3 regions of the Enterobacter cloacae complex sp. R_G8 genome follow, and region 3 is predicted to be linked to each of the others. Evidence: riboswitches for the same ligand, from Rfam matches in the RefSeq annotation. Region 3 holds a riboswitch; each other region holds the start of a gene.
What was found. A riboswitch is a leader RNA that binds a small molecule or an ion and turns the genes downstream of it on or off. The one in region 3 is predicted to bind thiamine pyrophosphate.
Positions count from the first base shown of each region.

Region 1: another riboswitch for thiamine pyrophosphate. It lies ahead of thiM (hydroxyethylthiazole kinase); the one in region 3 lies ahead of thiB (thiamine ABC transporter substrate binding subunit).
Region 2: another riboswitch for thiamine pyrophosphate. It lies ahead of thiC (phosphomethylpyrimidine synthase ThiC); the one in region 3 lies ahead of thiB (thiamine ABC transporter substrate binding subunit).

Region 1 covers NZ_CP102246.1:1,826,188-1,831,022, forward strand. The annotation lists partial or broken gene NQ842_RS23375 (DUF4225 domain-containing protein) at 558-680, opposite strand; gene NQ842_RS08670 (hypothetical protein) at 897-1,211, shown strand; gene NQ842_RS08675 (DUF4225 domain-containing protein) at 1,208-2,014, opposite strand; TPP riboswitch at 2,667-2,763, shown strand; gene thiM (hydroxyethylthiazole kinase) at 2,800-3,570, shown strand; gene thiD (bifunctional hydroxymethylpyrimidine kinase/phosphomethylpyrimidine kinase) at 3,567-4,367, shown strand; gene NQ842_RS08690 (GntR family transcriptional regulator) at 4,410-4,835, shown strand, end outside.
Region 2 covers NZ_CP102246.1:4,857,058-4,861,892, forward strand. The annotation lists gene hemE (uroporphyrinogen decarboxylase) at 1-524, opposite strand, end outside; gene nudC (NAD(+) diphosphatase) at 565-1,338, opposite strand; gene rsd (sigma D regulator) at 1,434-1,931, shown strand; TPP riboswitch at 1,986-2,095, shown strand; gene thiC (phosphomethylpyrimidine synthase ThiC) at 2,175-4,070, shown strand; gene thiE (thiamine phosphate synthase) at 4,070-4,705, shown strand; gene thiF (thiazole biosynthesis adenylyltransferase ThiF) at 4,698-4,835, shown strand, end outside.
Region 3 covers NZ_CP102246.1:4,344,420-4,349,254, forward strand. The annotation lists gene NQ842_RS20510 (sugar efflux transporter) at 1-608, opposite strand, end outside; gene sgrT (glucose uptake inhibitor SgrT) at 729-881, opposite strand; gene sgrR (HTH-type transcriptional regulator SgrR) at 970-2,625, shown strand; TPP riboswitch at 2,662-2,762, shown strand; gene thiB (thiamine ABC transporter substrate binding subunit) at 2,794-3,777, shown strand; gene thiP (thiamine/thiamine pyrophosphate ABC transporter permease ThiP) at 3,753-4,835, shown strand, end outside.

The DNA of each region.
Region 1 (4,835 bases), 2.4 Mb from region 3:
TTGAGCAACGAATTCCCGGTTGTTGGCATGAATCAACATAGGTTTATCTTTGCTCGAATCTTTTTTAGTAACGTGAATAAACTATTATTCATCGTGAACATCAGCTTATTGATGTGGATCAATATTCGCATTAAAAGCTAAAGTGGTCTGCTGTGATAGGAAAGATATTATTTGCAATAAATACAGTTAGATAGGTAATGGAAGGTATTGGGTATTCAAAAAAGCATCAAACACTAACCAATAAGAAATGCTTAAGTATATCAGCCAGAAACTAAGGGAAATGCACAAAATAGTTAATTCAAATTTATAGAATTTACTACATGGTTTGCTATCGAACCTTTCTCATCTTTTGAATGAAATGTTTTTGAAGCTGTGACAATTGTTTTAGATGCAAGATAAAAATATTTATATTGAAAATTTCAAGTGGAAATGTATCTAGCGTTGATTGCTATAACTTAGTAAGAGGATTGTTATAAAAAAAGGGGGTTTAGAAGGTGGGGAGTGATCCCCCTTTTTTACAGACTATGCTACAGTATCAATGGACTGATCCCGCCCCGGTAATCGTGGGGAAGCCAGCGGAATAATCTCCAGGCTCCGGTTTTGAGAGCGAGTTCATTTATACTGTACACATTGGCGCCAAGTGTAACTCCATTATAGAATGCCAGGCCCGTGTTAGGATTAATCAACGGGGAGCAGGTCAGTTGGGTTGGCAACCTGGCACATCTGCAACAGGTCGTTGGTCATGAGAAGAGTGGCTCAGGTGCTACCAGTGCTAAGGAGAGGGCGCTAGAGTGTGCCGAAAAGTTTCGGCTGGATTGCTATAAAATTCATCAGTATGATTATTGGCACAATCAGTGATTGAGAAACATCTTTTGAGAGATAAAGGACGATACAATATGAAAGTTACTGATGAAGCTTTGTTACGTTCTGGTTTTACACCAACAGATTTGCAGAAAATAAAAAATAACGTTGAAAGCTATGGCGGCACGTTGGGAGAGGCAATTCAGGATCTGGCTAATCGATTCAGGATAGTTCTTTGGATCTTTTACGCTTTCATAGCAATGTTTCTTTGGGTAATTGTTTCAAATGAAATAGAATACATCATATCAACTGGAATCGGTTTATCTATAGCAATGCTGATTGCTGTTTTTGTTCAACCGCCAGTCCTTTCTTACAAATCCTGGCGGTTTTGGAGAAAATACAGGGGTTAATGATTCGGTGCTTCGGTGGAAAGCAGGTCAAAAATAACTTTAGCCTTGATACCGTATCCTACTATTTTCATAGTTAACTTGGGGCGACTCATTGTGTTGACTTTGCGGTAGTAATCGTGGGGAAGCCAACGGAACAATCGCCATGCACCTGTTTTTCTCGCTAATCCAAAAATGCTGTAGATGTTTGCGCTTAGTGTGAGAGTGTTATAAAAAGCCAGACCAGATTCAGCCTTAAACCCCATAAACTGTGCAATACTAATCACTTTGTCGGCGACTACACCTTCAGAGTTAGATTTCCCTCCAGATAATAATTTATTCACTTCTCTGGTTACACCGTTAGTGCCATCAGAAACTAAGATTGCACCAGCGAGGACTCCAATAGGGGTCAACGTCGAGATCATAATCATTCCGCCGTAGAAAACCATCCCTGATATAACGATATTCACAGCCGAAATCATATATCCGACGATTTTATTTTTTTCCCTGACAAACTCGACTTTTGCATAAAGTTGTGCGGCTCTGGTTCTTAACAGGCGCTCTTGTTCATGCAGATTATCCGTTTCGGCACGCAGATTTTTGATGCATACAATGCATTCTTCGTCTGTTTTAGCTCGCCGTGCTGCCTCAAACTCCTTTTCTACAACCTGTTTTATCTCTTCGACAAACTTGATACGTGTTATCCCATCTTGCAAATAGAATGCTGATAACCGATTTGCTGTTTCGACGAGTTTCCGGGCTTCCAGATTCACCATGGTATCTGACCATGTTCTGTTCCAGCCTCTGTTGAGCAGCGCAATATCCATTAAAGACTCCTTCCCAAAATGTGTCTGGTCATTTTACGTGCAATAAGGTCGAAGACAACATGAAATACTTTCCCAACGTCTTATTTAGCGGAAAGAACACATGATCAAACTTTGAGACTCCACGCCGTAATTCTCATTTTTTTATGTGTAAGACCCAGAAGTTCAGAGCTTAAGAGGAGTAAGGTCACGACATTCTCGGTTTTATGGGATACAGGGCCATTTGGTCAACGTGTATCAATATTCGAATGTTGCGTAACGCTTCCTTATGTTTACTATGAATTCACCCACCAATTCTCTCCTTTAATATCGGGATTAGTAGTCGATCCCGTTATATACATTCCAGGCATCACGATCCATGATCCCACAGTATGCCTGCGTGACCGCCTGTGATGAATGCCCATACAGTTTCGTGAGCGTTGGCAGGCTTTCCCCACGTTTCAGAGCGTGGTAGCCAAGGTTCTTGCGTGGGGGGAGGCTGCAATGTGAAGTTCGAGCATATCCCCGGCCTCTTCTGCCCTATTGTCGTTTGGATGTGGGACACAACATGAGACGCAAACCGGGACACAGAGCATTTTTTAAGGTTGAGTCTTTGGCTTTCCGCTGGCATGATCCGGAACAGGGATTAACGAGACGTTAATCGTAAACTTTTGATTTATTTGACTCGGGGTGCCCTTCTTTGTGAAGGCTGAGAAATACCCGTATTACCTGATCTGGATAATGCCAGCGTAGGGAAGTCAGATGCCTCCCCTGGTCATCGCTTCTTCACGCAAGGCAGGAGCGAACCTATGCAGCCTGACCTGCTCGATTTACACGTTTTACATCACTTCCGAACCCGTTCCCCGCTCACGCACTGTATGACCAACGATGTCGTGCAAACCTTTACGGCCAACGTTCTGCTGGCGCTTGGCGCTTCTCCGGCAATGGTAATTGAAGCCGAAGAGGCCGAGCAGTTTGCCGGGATGGCCGATGCGCTGCTGATTAACGTCGGTACCCTCACCACGCCCCGCGCCCAGTCGATGCGGCGGGCCATCGAGAGCGCGGTGGCGGCAGGCAAGCCCTGGACGCTTGACCCGGTTGCGGTGGGCGCTCTGGCGTTCCGTACCCGCTTTTGTCATCAAATCCTTGCCCTGAAACCAGCCGCCATTCGCGGCAATGCTTCGGAAATTCTCGCCCTTGCGGGGATGAGCGCAGGGGGACGCGGTGTGGATACCACCGACACCGCCGCCGCCGCGCTACCCGCCGCGCAGGCGCTGGCTCGCCAGACCAATGCCATTGTGGCGGTGACGGGGGAGGTGGATTACGTCACCGACGGCCAGCGCACCCGAACGGTTGCGGGCGGCGATCCGTTAATGACCCGCCTGGTGGGCACCGGGTGTGCGCTCTCGGCGGTGGTGGCGGCGAGTTGTTCCCTGCCGGGGGATCGGCTGGATAATGTTGCCGCTGCCTGCGGATGGATGAAGCGCGCCGGAACGATCGCCGTTGCGCAGTCTTACGGGCCGGGCAGCTTTGCCAGCGCGTTCCTTGATGCGCTGCACAACCTGGAGGGGGAGGCATGAAACGAATTAATGCTCTGACGATTGCCGGTACCGATCCAAGCGGCGGTGCCGGTATCCAGGCCGACCTGAAAACGTTCTCCGCCCTGGGCGCCTATGGCTGCTCGGTGATCACCGCGCTGGTGGCGCAAAACACGCGCGGCGTGCAATCGGTCTACCGTATCGAGCCTGATTTTGTCGGTGCACAGCTGGACTCGGTGTTCAGCGATGTGCGCATCGATACCACCAAAATCGGGATGCTGGCGGAAACGGATATCGTCGAGGCGGTGGCTGAGCGGCTGCAACGTTATCAGGTGCAAAATGTGGTGCTTGATACGGTGATGCTGGCTAAAAGCGGCGACCCGCTGCTCTCTGTATCTGCTGTTGAGACATTGCGCAAGAAACTGCTGCCGCAGGTGGCGCTGATTACGCCAAATCTGCCTGAAGCGGCCGCACTGTTAGACGCGCCGCACGCGCAGAATGAACGTGAAATGAAAGAGCAGGGGAATGCCCTGCTGGCGATGGGGTGCGGCGCGGTGCTGATGAAAGGCGGCCATCTTGATGACGATGAAAGCCCGGACTGGCTCTTTACCCGTGACGGTGAACTGCGTTTCACGGCCCCGCGTGTGCACACCAAAAATACCCACGGTACGGGGTGCACGCTCTCTGCCGCGCTGGCGGCGCTGCGTCCACGGCACAACAGCTGGGGCGATACGGTACGCGAGGCCAAAACGTGGCTCTCCGCCGCGCTGGCAAAAGCCGATACTCTGGAAGTGGGTCACGGTATTGGGCCGGTTCATCATTTTCATGCATGGTGGTAAGCCAGTATACTGGCAGGAAACACCACGCCTGAGAAAACAGAGATGGAACAAGCGCATACCCGGTTAATCGCTCAACTGAATGAACGGATCGCCGCGCCCGACAACATGCCGCTGTATCTGAAATTTGCCGAAACGGTAAAAAACGCGGTACGCAGCGGGATGCTGGAGCACGGCAATATTCTGCCCGGCGAGCGCGATCTGAGCCAGTTAACCGGGGTGTCGCGCATTACCGTGCGCAAAGCGATGCAGGCGCTGGAAGAAGAGGGCGTGGTAACGCGTGCCCGGGGTTACGGGACACAGATCAACAACATCTTTGAATATTCGCTCAAGGAAGCGCGCGGGTTTTCCCAGCAGGTGGTGCTGCGCGGTAAAAAACCTAACACGCTATGGGTGAATAAACGGGTGGTGAAGTGTCCGGAAGAGGTGGCCAGCCAGCTGTCGGTCCCCCCGGACAGCGAGGTATTCTTG
Region 2 (4,835 bases), 510 kb from region 3:
GGCTCGGCATACATCATCTTTTTAATGACGGTAAAGGCTTTACTGCTGCCGCCTTCAACCATATAGGTCGCCAGCGTCCATGGGCTGCCGGAGAAGCCAATCAGTGGGACTTCGCCTTTCAGTTCGCGACGAATGGTGCGCACGGCGTTCATCACGTAGCCCAGTTCACCTTCCGGATCGGGGATCGGCAGCTTATCCACGTCGGCTTTGCTTTTGATTGGGGAGGTGAAGCGCGGGCCTTCGCCGGTTTCGAAATAGAGCCCAAGGCCCATCGCATCCGGAATGGTCAGAATGTCCGAAAAGAGAATGGCGGCATCCAGCGGGAAGCGGCGCAGCGGCTGGAGCGTGACTTCACACGCCAGCTCGGCATTTTTGCACAGCGACATAAAATCGCCCGCCTGCGCACGCGTGGCTTTGTACTCTGGCAGATAACGTCCCGCCTGGCGCATCATCCACACCGGGGTGACATCAACGGGCTGGCGCAGCAGCGCACGCAGATAACGATCGTTTTTCAGTTCGGTCATTTTTGCAGTTCCTTAAGCGTCATGGCCTCAGTGTAACATGTCACTCAGCATCAGCCCGACACATTGCTACGGTATCTTCTATCAGCCGACGAGCGACGGTGCCTGGTGGTGGCAGCAGCGGTAAATCGTCGTAGCGATACCAGTTCGCTTCCAGTAACTCTTTCTGGTCGATAACAATCTCCCCGCTGTCATAGTCGGCCATAAAGGCCGTCATCAGCGACTGCGGGAACGGCCACGGCTGCGAGGTGACATAGCGCAGGTTCTTAACCTTAATACCGCTCTCTTCCATCACTTCACGCGCCACCGCCTGTTCCAGCGTTTCGCCCACTTCGACGAAGCCGGCCAGCACGGTATGAATGCCGTTGCGATGGCGGGTATGCTGCGCCAGCAGGATGGAATCGTCACGACGGATAGCGACGATAATGCACGGCGCAATTTGCGGGTAGTAGCGCTCACGGCAGTGGCTGCAGAGCATCGCCCATTCGGTTTTACTGGGGTGCATGGTGTGACCACAGTAGCCGCAGTACTTATGCGAACGGTAAAACTCAGCCAGTTGAACGCCCCGGCCCGCCAGCTGGAACAAGCCAACATCCTGATCCAGCACCTGACGAACCGATCCCATGTCATTGCGGCGTGGCTGTTGGATCAACCACACGGGTTCCCCCTGCCATTCCCCGATCCTTAGCGCGGGCAGGCCTACAAGATCGAAACGATCTGCCGCACCATAGGGTATCTCCCCGGCAGGCAACCATAATTTTTGTTCGTGACTGACGATCCACCAACCGAGATCTGATTTTTCAATAATACGATCCATATCTATTGCACTACCTTCGCTTCACTGACATGTTGTTAGCATTGTGGTTACATTTTGGATAAGCAGATCCCATTCTAAACCTTGCGGAGTCGACCATGTTAAACCAGCTAGAAAGCCTGACTGAGCGCGTTAGAGGAAGTAACAAACTGGTGGATCGCTGGCTACATGTGCGCAAGCATCTACTCGTGGCTTATTACAATCTGGTCGGTATTAAGCCTGGCAAAGAATCGTTTATGCGGTTGAATGAAAAAGCGCTGGATGATTTTTGTCAGAGCCTGGTCGACTATCTGTCCGATGGCCATTTCAATATTTATGAACGTATTATCCGTGAAATGGAAGGGACGACGCCGTATTTAACCGCCAGCAAACTCTATCCGCTGCTGGAAGCCAACACCCAGCAGATCATGGATTACTACGATTCCACGCTTGAGAACGCTATCGATCACGATAACTATCTTGAGTTCCAGCAGGCGCTTTCCGACCTTGGCGAAGCGCTGGAAGAGCGATTCACGCTGGAAGATAAGCTGATCGGTCTCGCCCTGGATAACAACCTGAACATCAGCAGCGAAGATAACATTGCGCGCCCTGCTTGAGTTCTTAATCGTTAACGAGTAATTTACAACCATTCGCCCCTCTCTGGAGGGGGATTTTTCTTGTCGGAGTGCCCAGTGTGAAAGCACGGGCTGAGACCGTTAATTCGGGATCCGCGGAACCTGATCAGGCTAATACCTGCGAAGGGAACAAGAGTCACACTGCTGTTGTATCGCCCACCGGGCGATCTCCTCTTGCTTCATCCGTCGTCTGACAAGCCATGTCCTTCACTTTTGGAATGAGCTATGTCTACAACAAAACTGACCCGCCGCGAACAGCGCGCACAAGCCCAACACTTCATCGACACCCTGGAAGGTACCGCTTTCCCGAACTCAAAACGCATTTACATCACCGGCTCACAGGCGGATATCCGTGTGCCAATGCGTGAAATCCAGCTTAGCCCGACGCTTATCGGCGGCAGCAAAGCGCACCCGCAGTATGAAGATAACGAAGCCGTGCCGGTGTATGACACCTCTGGTCCGTACGGCGATCCTGCGGTTGCCATTAACGTTCAGCAGGGTCTGGCGAAATTACGCCAGCCGTGGATTGACGCGCGTAACGACTGCGAAGAGCTGTCTGACCGCAGCTCGGCTTACACCAAAGCGCGCCTGGCGGACGACGGTCTGGATGAACTGCGCTTCACCGGGTTGCTGACGCCGAAACGGGCGAAAGCGGGCAAATGCGTCACCCAGCTGCACTACGCACGCCAGGGTATCGTCACGCCGGAGATGGAATTTATCGCCATTCGCGAAAATATGGGCCGTGAGCGCATCCGCAGCGAAGTGTTGCGCCACCAGCACCCGGGGGAAGGCTTCGGGGCACGTCTGCCAGAAAACATTACGCCGGAGTTCGTGCGTGATGAAGTGGCCGCTGGCCGTGCGATTATTCCCGCCAACATCAATCACCCGGAATCTGAACCGATGATCATCGGCCGCAACTTCCTGGTGAAGGTCAACGCCAACATCGGCAACTCAGCCGTGACCTCCTCCATCGAAGAAGAGGTCGAAAAGCTGGTCTGGTCGACGCGCTGGGGCGCGGACACGGTGATGGATCTCTCCACCGGGCGTTACATCCACGAAACCCGCGAGTGGATCCTGCGCAATAGCCCGGTGCCTATCGGAACGGTGCCCGTTTATCAGGCACTGGAGAAAGTGAACGGTATTGCCGAAGACCTCACCTGGGAAGCCTTCCGCGACACGCTACTGGAGCAGGCTGAACAGGGCGTAGACTACTTCACCATCCACGCGGGCGTACTGCTGCGCTACGTGCCGATGACGGCGAAGCGTCTGACCGGTATTGTCTCGCGCGGCGGCTCTATCATGGCCAAATGGTGCCTGTCGCACCATAAGGAAAACTTCCTCTACGAACACTTCCGCGAGATCTGTGAAATCTGTGCCGCGTACGATGTCTCCCTGTCGCTGGGCGACGGCCTGCGTCCGGGCTCCATTCGTGATGCCAACGACGAAGCGCAGTTTGCCGAGCTGCATACTCTGGGCGAGCTGACCAAAATCGCCTGGGAGTATGACGTACAGGTGATGATTGAAGGCCCGGGACATGTCCCGATGCAGATGATCCGCCGCAACATGACCGAAGAGCTGGAGCACTGCCACGAAGCACCGTTTTATACCCTGGGGCCGTTGACCACGGATATCGCACCGGGCTATGACCACTTCACCTCCGGGATTGGTGCGGCGATGATCGGCTGGTTCGGCTGCGCCATGCTTTGCTATGTGACGCCGAAAGAGCACCTCGGTCTGCCTAACAAAGAGGATGTGAAGCAGGGGCTGATTACCTACAAAATCGCCGCCCACGCCGCGGACCTGGCCAAAGGCCACCCTGGCGCGCAAATTCGCGACAACGCCATGTCGAAGGCGCGCTTTGAATTCCGCTGGGAAGACCAGTTCAACCTGGCGCTCGATCCTTTCACCGCCCGTGCGTATCACGATGAAACCCTGCCGCAGGAGTCGGGCAAAGTGGCTCACTTCTGCTCCATGTGTGGGCCAAAATTCTGTTCGATGAAAATCAGCCAGGAAGTCCGTGACTACGCCGCCGCGCAAACCATCGAAGTGGGTATGGCGGACATGTCAGAAACCTTCCGCGCGAAGGGCGGCGAAATCTACCTCAAACAAGAGGAGGCGTAATGTATCAGCCTGATTTCCCCTCCGTTCCCTTTCGTTTAGGACTCTATCCGGTGGTGGACAGCGTGGCGTGGATCGAGCGCCTGCTGGCGTGCGGCGTTCGCACAATCCAACTGCGCATCAAGGATAAACGTGATGACGAGGTGGAGGCCGATGTGGTCGCCGCCATCGCGCTGGGACGTCGTTACGACGGGCGCCTGTTTATCAACGACTACTGGCGGCTGGCCGTTAAGCACCAGGCTTACGGCGTGCATCTGGGTCAGGAGGACCTGGAAACAACGGACCTGAGCGCAATCCGGGACGCTGGATTAAGACTGGGGGTATCAACACACGACGACATGGAGATCGACGTGGCGCTGGCGGCTCGCCCTTCGTACATCGCACTTGGCCATGTTTTTCCGACGCAGACCAAACAGATGCCCTCTGCCCCACAGGGGCTGACGCAGCTGGCGGCGCACGTTAAACGCCTTGCCGATTACCCTACCGTTGCGATCGGTGGGATCAGCCTGGAACGCGCTCCTGCCGTGCTGGATACCGGTGTCGGCAGTATCGCTGTCGTCAGCGCCATTACCCAGGCGGCAGACTGGCAGGCCGCCACCGCACAGCTCTTACAGCTGGCAGGAGCAGGCGATGAATGATCGTGATTTTATGCGCTATAGCCGCCAGATCCTGCTGGAGGATATCGCCATTGACGGGCAGCAAAAGCTGCTCGCCAGCCGGGTTCTGATTATTGGCCTGGGCGGATTGGGTGCACCTGCCGCGCTCTAT
Region 3 (4,835 bases):
TCCGCTGTCTGTTCGACACGCGCCACTGACGGTAGCGCGAAGGCAATCAGTGCCAGACTAATGGCAAAAATCCCCGCAGCGATGGAAAACATGGCGGTAAAACCGTAATTCAGCGCCAGCATAAAGGCCAACGGCGGACCAATGACCCATGCAAGAGAGAGCTGCGCACGCATCACCGAGCTAAACATCACCACTTCCCGCGCCGAATTATCGGCATATTCCCGGGCCAGCGCGAAGAGTTGCGGCATGGCGGTGTTTGCCAGTGAGGCCAGCAGCACGCCGCAAGTGATCAGCGTCAGGTAGTGACGATTAAAGGCAAACAGCAGCGCGTTACCCACGGCCATGGCGCAACAAAAGAGGATCAACTTACGGCGATCGCCCTGGCTGTCGGATCGTTTCGCCAGCCACAGGCTGACCAGGATCCCGGCGATGGCGTTCACGGTATAAAACAGACCGATCCAGAACGGCTGCGCCCCCACCTCCCGACTGAGAAAAAGACTCAGCGTCGGTGCCTGCAACGCCCCCGCCACGCCCATCATAAAGGCCACCAGCATAAAAGCGGCATACACGCCGTTCAGGCGTCGCCCCATTGTCATTAACCAGAGCATCTGCAAGTCCTTGTGAAAGCGAATCGAATTGGGTGAAAGAATAAACGAAAAAAGCCAGCAAAAAACATTTTGCTGGCGGGTGATAAGCACCAATACTCAGTCACACATGATCGAGGCGAGTTAGCGAGAAGAGGTCGGTTTCGTAACGTCCCACTGCATCAATTCTTCTAACATTTTCAGCCGTTGCTCAGCACACTGACGGGCCAGCCAGGACGTTCCTTTTGTCGCTGAAAAGTACTGCTGATAAAACTGACGAGCGGTAGACCTCTTCATAATTTACCTCCTCACTTCATCAGGAAGAATTATTGGCTTAATATAGGGATTAATAAATTGCTGATTTTTTGTCAGGAGTTCCCCTTTTATGCCTTCTGGTCGTCTGCAACAACAATTTATCCGCCTCTGGCAGTGCTGCGAAGGGCAATCGCAGGAGACCACGCTCAACGAACTGGCAGAGCTCCTTAACTGCTCCCGACGTCATATGCGCACGCTGCTTAACACCATGCAGCAACAGGGCTGGTTAAACTGGGAAGCCGAAGCAGGACGCGGCAAACGCTCACGCCTGACCTTTCTCTATACCGGCCTGGCCTTGCAGCAACAGCGAGCGGAAGATCTGCTGGAACAGGACCGAATCGATCAGCTGGTGCAACTGGTGGGCGATAAAGCCGCAGTACGTCAAATGCTGGTCTCTCATCTCGGGCGAAGTTTCCGTCAGGGCCGCCACATCCTGCGCGTGCTCTACTATCGTCCGATGAAAAATCTGCTCCCCGGCACGGCATTACGCCGTTCAGAAACCCATATGGCCCGACAAATTTTCAGCGGCCTGACGCGGATAAATGAGGAAAACGGGGAACTGGAAGCTGATATTGCGCACCACTGGCAGCAACTTTCCCCGCTTCACTGGCGCTTCTTCTTACGTCCCGGCATCCACTTTCATCACGGCCGCGAGCTGGAAATGCGCGATGTCATCGCGTCTCTGGAACGTGCCCGCAAGCTTCCGCTCTACTCGCACATTTCGCGGATTCACTCCCCTACGGCCTGGACGCTGGATATTGAACTGTCTCAGCCGGACAAATGGCTTCCCTGGTTGCTGGGCTATGTGCCCTCGATGATTCTGCCCGGTGAATGGGGATCACTGGACAATTTTGCCAGTCAACCTATTGGCACCGGCCCCTATGCCGTGTCGCGTAATAATAATAACCAGCTGAAAATTCGCGCGTTTGATGACTATTTTGGTTACCGGGCGCTGATCGACGAAGTGAACGTCTGGGTATTACCGGATCTCAATGAAGAGCTCAGCGCCGGGCTGACGCTTGAAGGTCCCACTACGGGTGAAAAGGCGGTGGAAAGTCGCCTTGAAGAGGGCTGCTACTATCTGCTGTTTGACAGTCGCACCCACCGGGGAGCCAATCAGGCGGTACGCAAATGGATTAGCCATGTCTTATCCCCCTCCAATCTGATTTACCATGCGGAAGAGCAGTATCAGACGTACTGGTTCCCGGCGTACGGTCTGCTTCCCCGCTGGCATCACGCCCGGCCAGTGCAGTGTGACAAGCCGGCAGGGCTGGAGTCCATCACTCTGACCTACTACCGCGAGCACGTGGAGCATCGTTTTATCGCCAGAATCATGACCAGACTGCTGGCCGCAGAAGGTGTTCAGCTGACGATCCAGGAGGTCGACTATGATGAGTGGCATCGTGGCGATATCGTAAGCGATATCTGGCTGAACAGCGCCAACTTCACCCTGCCGCTCGATTTCTCGCTCTTCTCACACCTGTATGAAGTCCCGCTGATCCAGCACTGTATCGATCGGGACTGGCAGCAGGACGCCGCACAGTGGCGCGCGGGCGAGATGAATCTGGCCACATGGTGTCAGGCGCTGCTGGCCGAACAGGCGATCGTGCCGCTGATCCACCACTGGCTGATGATCCAGGGTCAACGCAGTATGCGGGGGTTACGGATGAATACGCTCGGCTGGTTTGATTTTAAATCCGCCTGGTTTGCGCCACCCGAGCCATAACACTTTCGTAATATTCGCCAAATCATTACAATACCGCCGTTCTCAACGGGGTGCTGCATCACTGATGTGCGCTGAGATAATACCCGTCGAACCTGATCCGGATAACGCCGGCGAAGGGATTTGAGGCTGTCGCTCAAAATCCTTTGCCACTCAACCTTGAGGTGCAAAGTGTTAAAAAAAGTGCTTCCCCTGCTGGCGCTGTTTGCGCTGCCTGCTTTCGCAAAACCCGTCCTGACGGTCTACACCTACGACTCCTTTTCTGCCGACTGGGGCCCAGGCCCGGTAGTCAAAAAAGCCTTTGAAGCCGACTGCGACTGCGAACTGAAATTCGTGGCGCTGGAAGATGGCGTCTCGCTGCTTAATCGTCTGCGTATGGAAGGCAAAAACAGTAAGGCCGACGTGGTACTCGGCCTGGATAACAACCTGCTGGATGCGGCGTCGCAAACAAAACTGTTCGCCAAAAGCGGCGTGGCGGCAGAGGCGGTTAACGTGCCGGGCGGCTGGAAGAACGACACCTTTGTGCCGTTCGATTACGGATATTTTGCGTTTGTCTACGATAAAAACAAGCTGAAGAATCCGCCGAAAAGCCTGAAGGAGCTGGTGGAAAGCGACCAAAAATGGCGCGTGATTTATGAAGATCCGCGCACCAGCACGCCGGGTCTGGGTCTGCTGCTGTGGATGCAGAAGGTCTATGGTGATAAAACGCCGGAAGCGTGGCAGAAGCTGGCCGCCAAAACCGTGACCGTCACCAAAGGCTGGAGCGAGGCCTATGGTCTGTTCCTGAAAGGGGAGAGCGACCTGGTGCTGAGCTACACCACCTCCCCGGCTTATCACATTATCGCCGAGAAGAAAGACAACTACGCCGCCGCTGATTTCGCTGAAGGACATTATCTGCAGGTGGAAGTGGCCGCCCGCACTGCCGCCAGCAAGCAGCCGGAACTGGCCGAGAAGTTTTTGAAATTCATGGTTTCCCCGGCGTTCCAGAATGCGATCCCAACGGGTAACTGGATGTATCCGGTGACCAACGTGACGCTGCCTGCCGGCTTTGAGCAACTGACCAAACCGCAAACCTCGCTGGAGTTTACGCCGCAGCAGGTCGCCGCGCAGCGAGCAGCATGGGTAAGTGAATGGCAACGCGCCGTCAGCCGCTAATTCCCGGCTGGTTATTTCCCGGACTGCTCGCCGCCGTAGTGATGGTGGCGGTCAGTCTCGGCGCTTTTCTGGCATTGTGGTTTAACGCGCCGGAGAGTGATCTGCTCTCCCTCTGGCACGACAGCTATCTCTGGCATGTCATCCGGTTCTCTTTCTGGCAGGCGTTTCTCTCTGCCCTGCTGTCGGTGATCCCGGCCATTTTTCTCGCGCGGGCGCTCTACCGCAGACGCTTCCCCGGCAGGGAGGCGCTGTTGAGACTGTGCGCCATGACGCTGATCCTGCCCGTTCTGGTGGCGGTATTTGGGATCCTGAGCGTGTATGGTCGTCAGGGCTGGTTGGCCGCTCTCTTTAACCTGCTTGGTCTGGAGTGGACCTTCTCCCCTTACGGGCTGAAAGGTATTCTGCTGGCACACATCTTTTTCAACATGCCCATGGCGACCCGGCTTTTTTTACAGGCGCTGGAGGCTATCCCCGGCGAGCAGCGTCAGCTTGCGGCACAGCTGGGTATGCGCGGCTGGTCATTCTTCCGCTTTGTCGAATGGCCATGGCTGCGCCGTCAAATCCCTCCGGTTGCGGCGCTGATCTTTATGCTCTGTTTTGCCAGTTTCGCCACCGTACTTTCACTTGGTGGCGGGCCACAGGCCACCACCATCGAACTGGCGATTTACCAGGCGCTGAGTTACGACTACGACCCCGGCCGCGCTGCGCTTCTGGCTCTGGTACAGATGCTGTGCTGTCTTGTGCTGGTCCTGCTGAGTCAGCGTCTGAGCAAAGCCATTCCACCGGGCAGTCATCAGATTACAGGCTGGCGCGATCCACAGGACAGCCTGCACAGCCGAATCGCGGATGGGATGTTGATCGTACTGGCCCTGCTGCTGCTTCTGCCGCCGCTGCTGGCCGTTATCGTCGATGGCGTTAACCTTAACCTCGTCTCCGTGTTGCAACAGCCCGTCCTCTGGCAGGCGACCTGGACATCCTTGCGCATTGCGCTGGCTGCCGGGCTATTGTGTGTCGTGCTGACCATGATGCTGCTGTGGAGCAGCCGTGAACTTTATGCA